Regions from separate parts of the Butyrivibrio sp. AD3002 genome, predicted to be linked through region 1. Evidence: riboswitches for the same ligand, from Rfam matches in the RefSeq annotation. Region 1 holds a riboswitch; the other holds the start of a gene.
What was found. A riboswitch is a leader RNA that binds a small molecule or an ion and turns the genes downstream of it on or off. The one in region 1 is predicted to bind FMN.
Positions count from the first base shown of each region.

Region 2: another riboswitch for FMN. It lies ahead of G596_RS0115050 (ECF transporter S component); the one in region 1 lies ahead of G596_RS22800 (ECF transporter S component).

Region 1 covers NZ_ATVV01000034.1:30,842-34,019, forward strand. Annotated here, with positions in the region: gene G596_RS0117720 (HD-GYP domain-containing protein) at 1-1,010, opposite strand, end outside; gene G596_RS22800 (ECF transporter S component) at 1,148-1,915, opposite strand; FMN riboswitch at 1,992-2,121, opposite strand; gene tsaE (tRNA (adenosine(37)-N6)-threonylcarbamoyltransferase complex ATPase subunit type 1 TsaE) at 2,216-2,656, shown strand; gene tsaB (tRNA (adenosine(37)-N6)-threonylcarbamoyltransferase complex dimerization subunit type 1 TsaB) at 2,660-3,178, shown strand, end outside.
Region 2 covers NZ_ATVV01000023.1:57,449-60,626, forward strand. Annotated here, with positions in the region: gene G596_RS0115035 (ParA family protein) at 1-170, opposite strand, end outside; gene G596_RS0115040 (DUF6465 family protein) at 186-440, opposite strand; gene G596_RS0115045 (creatininase family protein) at 532-1,341, opposite strand; gene G596_RS0115050 (ECF transporter S component) at 1,341-1,985, opposite strand; FMN riboswitch at 2,172-2,290, opposite strand; gene G596_RS23990 (SpoIIE family protein phosphatase) at 2,354-3,178, opposite strand, start outside.

The DNA.
Region 1 (3,178 bases):
ATAGTCGGTCTTGATAGGTGATCTCTGTTTATAAAGATTATCTCGCCTTCACGGCCGTCATTTAAACGTACCCTGTTAAGAAGATAGGTGTTAACTATATTCTGCAGGAAGGTCATAATGGCATTTGTATCATATTTCTGCAGACCTTCAGATTCAAACATTTCGATTGCGATGAAAGGACACAGAGGATCTCTGTAAACTCTGGCCGATGTCATCGCATCATATACATCAGCTATTGATACACATTTTGCAAAGAAATCAATCTGAGGACCCTTGAGATGAGCGGGATAACCGGTTCCGTCGCAGCGCTCGTGGTGCATGAGGGCTGCATTTTTTACATGGTCGCTAAGATTGAGGTCAGTTAAAATAACATAACCCTGGGCCGGATGCGTCTGCACTACGGTATACTCAGCTGTAGTAAGATCTGCGGGCTTGGTAATGATTTCGTTGGGAATAAGGAGCTTACCAATATCATGAAGTAGTCCTGCTTCAGTGAGAATCAGAATATCGTCATCGCTCATCTTAAGCCATTGCCCCAGGATATTGCATATCATAGCAACACTAATGCAGTGAACATAAGTGGCATCATCATAAGATCGCAGGCTATGCAGCATATCAAAAAGATTAGAGGAACTGTTTCCCTTGTGGACGAGATCATATATGGGCGATATCATGGAGTCCACATCAAAGTGCTCTTTATCGTTTATGAGGACTTCAATACCGGCTTTAAATTTGGACGCACAGTTCTCAAAATCTCTCTTGAACTCCTTGAATTCTGCAGTCTGACGAAGCCTCGAGGCATAGGATTCCTTGTTGTCATTAGCCGGCATAAGGTTTTCCGGAGGATCTTCCACCAGAACGTTCAAAATAGAATAGAAGGACAGCTTTGTTATAGCCTGATTATCCAAAACAGTTCCCTTGGGCAATACAAGCTGGTTGTTATCATGTGCGTATACGTTGTCCGACAAAACCATGCCGGGAACTAGTTTTTTAGTAATCAACCGTTTCATCAAGAAAGCGCCTCATTGACATTTTTTAGTGAACAAAGATACAAATTAATCTTATGGTTCACATGGCTAAAAGTCAATAAAGGCGCTATTTTCATGCTATAAAAAAATGATAAACAATATATAAAAATATATTCTATTTAGATTTCCGATTCAGCAGCACGCTTTTCGGATGCTGTAAGAGAAGCGTTTTTGATCACAGGGCTGAGCTTCTTGTATACAAGAAGAGTGATCCCACTGATTACGGAACCCTTTAAGAGATTGATGGGAGCTACAGCAAAAAGGATGAAGGTAAACATATTGTTTATTGCGGGATTGATTGCTGTCCCCATTCCGATAAGAGCATCCAATGGCATTCCGTAAAGCTTTGCAAAAGCAGGAAGCAGATAGAATGCGTTGAGTGAGCTTCCGACGAGAGTGATGATCATGGTTGCTGTAAGGCAGGAGATCATGGCAATCTGACGGTTCTTCTTGAAAATATAAATGATGGAAGCGGGAAGTACATAGCTGCATCCAACGATAAAGTTTGCAAGCTCTCCGATGAAAGCTGTCTGAGTTCCGTTAAGAATAAGATTAAGAAGGATCTTAATAAACTCAATCATAACTCCGGTCATGGGACCAAATGCAAATCCGCCGATTACTGCGGGTAAATCTGAAAGATCAAGCTTGTAAAAACTCGGTGCGAATGGCATCGGAATCTCAAAAAGCATAAGAACAGCAGATATTGCTGAGAATATGCCGATTATAACCATTTTTCTTGTGGTCATCCCCGGATTTACGTCCCCGTTCTTCTTTGCAACGTAGGTCTCTGCAATTCTGGCAGCGACAAACATAGCCACAATCAGCAGTATAAAGACTGCTACAATCATCGTGTTTTCCATTACGGAAGTAAATAAGTTGTTGTTCATGGTGTTTTTCCTCCTGATTTTATCGGGGAGGATAATGACTAGATAATGTGCGATTTGATGTTTTGAAAATAAAAAACGCCATCTTCTATCATCCAGACTATACTGTCGGTTTTGGAATTTCACCAAATCGGCCGCCGTAGCGGTTCGCGGACTTCTGAAAATCAGTCACCGCCGGTAGGGAATTACACCCTGCCCCGAAGATTATTTTTATCAAGAATCATTATATAACAGCTAAAACTGTCGTCAATACCTTTTTTGCTGTGACTTGCTTTTTTTGTGACGCTGGAATATTCTGATTATATGAGTACAATTTTAGAAACATATTCCGCGGAGGAGACCTTCGCATTCGGAAAGCGTATAGGAGAGACCGCTGAACCCGGATCAGTTTATACCCTGATCGGGGATCTTGGCGTGGGTAAAACCGTATTAACACAGGGAGTTGCGGCCGGTTTAGGAATAGAGGGACCGGTTAACAGTCCTACTTTCACAATCCTTCAGGTGTATGACGAGGGAAGAATTCCCTTTTACCATTTTGATGTATACAGAATCGGTGACGTCAGTGAGATGGATGAAATAGGCTACGAGGACTACTTTTACGGACAGGGACTATGCTTTATAGAATGGGCCAATCTTATAGAAGAAATACTTCCGGAAAAATATATGGAAATCCGCATAGAGAAAGACCTTAAGAAAGGAACGGACTATCGCCGCATAACGCTGGATACGATAGATAACAGATAAAAGATGAAAATATTGGCACTGGATACATCGGGACTCGTTTGCACGGTTGCCGTTACAGAGGACGACAGACTGCTGTCTGAGTTTTCTATTCAGCACAAAATCACGCATTCCGAACTTTTACTCCCGATGATGGAACAGATAAAAAACAGAATATCACTGGATTTTAATACGATAGATGCAGTTGCGGTTTCGGCAGGACCAGGATCTTTTACGGGACTTCGAATCGGATGTGCTACCGCAAAAGGCCTGTGCCTAGCGATGAATAAGCCAATGGTTGCAGTACCTACGCTGGATGCGATGGCGTATCAGTTTTATGGCAGTGAATATGTGATCTGCCCCATGATGGATGCAAGGCGTAACCAGGTATATACCGGAGTTTATACATTTGTTCCGGAAAAAGAAAACGAGAAACATCGGGAAATCTTTTTCTCTATGAAGACGATAAAAGCTCAGTCAGCAATGTCGATAAATGATATTGCCGAGGAGCTCAATAATATAGGAAAAACAGTTATACTTCTCGGC
Region 2 (3,178 bases), on a different contig from region 1:
GTAGCGACGTCCTCAATCTTGGCATCATAGGTGCTTGTACTGTTGCACTGAGGATCAGCGTCTATCAAAAGTGTCTTTGCTTTTCTTCCAAGAATTCCCGCAAGATTGGTTGCAGTAGTACTTTTACCGATGCCGCCCTTCTGATTGGCAACCACGAATATAGTAGACATTTTTCATCCCCTCCCTCAGAAATCAACGCAGCCGTTTACATTACCGTTAACAACATAGAAAACCTTGTGCTCCTCAGGCTTTATATAGACATCGATTTTCTGAAAATCCGCTTCCGATACTCCATGAGAAAGCGCATCCTCTTTGATTTTCTTTAAAATGTCATCGGTAGTGCGGTCACTGTTTTGATACTGAACGACGATGTTTTTCTGAGCAGTGGCAAAACTTCCGGTTGCTTCAAGTGCTCTCTTAACACTGCTTTGTCTGGCCATTTTTCATATCCCCCTTTGCAAGTCATTAGAAACTACAAAGATTATTTTATCAAATCCTTTGCCCTCTGACCACTTAGAAGAGGTTGTTTTTTCAGCAGGTCACCATAAATTTCATTATTTCCTTTATTCCGTTTGCGGCATCCCTCGCACTAACCTCAAGAATGATCTCACCTTTTTGGGCTGTCGCACCGCTGGGATCTCCGCCTATACCGATAGGCTTTCCTTCATCGGTGATGAAGTCCTCCCCCATCCAGGGAAGAGATGTGCTTCCGAAAAATGCAAGCTTTGCACCTTTTCCCGAGATTGAATAATGCCCCGTGCTTGAAGTCGTAAGGTCCACAAGGCTCTCATCCCTTGCCATCACCATGGCGGTTTCCATTTCTCCTCCGTGAAAATCGGCTTCATTTCCCGGAGTTATTGTCTTCTTTACTTCCGGATCCGAGAAAGAACCCGATGAAATCAAGTAGACATATATCCCAAGATCACGCCTTATCTGACGACTGACTATCTCTGCTGTTGCGCGGTTCCCTCCGTGGCAGATGAGAAGAGCTATATGCTTAAAGCCATGCCTTGTCAGGCACTCTGCTATGTCATACAAAACACTGTAGTAAGTCTGCGGTTTGAAAGATATCGAACCGCAAAAAGAAAGGTGTTCAACACTGTATCCCACAGGAATTGTCGGAAAGAAAAGAACCGATCCCGAAAGGACTTCATCGCTTTTATCCAAAGAGAGCTTCCCCATTATTCTCTTTTTCATCTCATCCGCAATGATCGTATCGGTGCCAAGAGGCGCCTGGTTTCCATGCTGTTCCAGTGCGCCGAGCGGTACCACTACGAGAGTCTTTTCTTTATCCACCTGCTCCATCTGCAGCCTTGAAAGATTTTGGTATTCCTGTATCATCAAGCTGCCTCCTGCACCTGTTCATTATCTGATCTGAGTCCCCTTGCTGAAGGAACAGCTGCGAGAAGTCTGTCATATACTGCGTAGCCTATGAGACTGTTGATTGCCAGTTTTACTACATTGAAAGGTATTGTCGCATAGATGATAAATGTCTGAAGGTTCTGGATTCTTGCATTTACTCCACCGACCATTTTTACGACATCATCAAGAGATACTCCCATCGCTTTTGCATATAAAGGAAGTGAAATGCAGGCATTTAAGAAGCATGCTGCACCGGTTCTTATAACAACACTGACTATAAGTGCTACCATAGCGGCCTTTCTTGTCTGTCCCATCTTCTTATAAACAATCCAGGTGGGAATTATGAAAAGAATGATGGCCATAAGGTTTACAAGCTCTCCGACATACATTGAGTTAGTTCCCGTGAGAAGTAGCTTTACTACAAGCTTGATGATCTCAACCAGTGCGCCTTCCGCAGGTCCCATAAGGAAAAGAGCGATGATTGCAGGCACGTCGCTAAAGTCAAACTTATAGAACGGCGGCATCATCGGCACCGAGATCTCCAGTGACATGAGTACGCCTGCAAGTGCTGCGAGCATTCCTGTTAATACGATTTGCTTTGTTGTGAATTTGTTTTTGAACATTTGATTGTTCCTCCCCGTGTTCTTTAGATTTTTGAACCGAAGGATTCCCGAGGAATAACAGCCATATCCGCATTTTTATGCGCCTGAATCACGAAGAAAAATCGTGAAACAAAAAAGGCGAAACCTGCATGGGGGCTTCGCCTTAATACGCGCACAATAAAACAGCAAAATAACAGCTATTATAATGCATTACTTCTACCATCCAGACTTTACTGTCGGTTTTGGAATTTCACCAAATCAGTCGCTTTCGCGAGTCGCGGACTGTCACCGCCGGTCGGGAATTACACCCTGCCCCGAAGAATTATTCGATTTTCTTTTTATACCTTATCAAAACACCTATGTATCGTCAATAGGAAAAACAGCGCTTTTCAGGCTTTTCCTCTATAGATGAAGCTCAGCATCGTAATGTCGTCAAACTGCGGTGCTTCTCCTACAAATTCATCAATCTCCTTTTTAACCGCCGGCAAAAGCTCTGTCGGTGACGCATCCGGATTTCGGTTCAGCGCATCAATAAGCCTCTGCTCTCCGAACAGTTCCAGATTGGCATCCGTTGCTTCCGTAACCCCATCCGTGTAGACAAACAGCCTGTCTCCGGGATCGAGATGGAACTCGCTCTGACGGAATTTAAGTCCTTCCATAGTGGCAACAGCCGGTGAATGTTTTGTCTTTATGAGTTCGTAGGAACCATTGCCTCTCCTAAACGCCGGATACTCATGACCTGCGTTGGCCTCGAGCGCATCACCTGTAGTAAGATCAATAACCACTGCCCATACTGTTACGAAGAGCTCAGCGTCATTTCCCTCGCAAAGCTGATTATTAACATTATATAGTGCCTCGCCCGGCTCTTCTCCCATCTGGAGGCGGTTCTTTATAAGTGTCTTTGCAATAACCATGAAAAGTGATGCCGGGACACCTTTTCCGGAAACATCTGCAATTACAAGAGCAATATGATTTTCATCCACCAGGAAAAAGTCGTAGAAATCACCGCCTACCTCTTTCGCAGGTGTCATGGTCGCATAAATATCAAGCTCTTTTCTGTCGGGGAACGGAGGAAAAATCTTGGGAAGCATATCCGCCTGGATCTGACTTGCAATGCTCAAATCCGCATCAATTCTCTCTTTTTCCGCGGTGACCTTCTGAAGATTAACCATGTAATCTTCAAGTTCCGTAATCATCTCTCCAAAGCTCTTTGC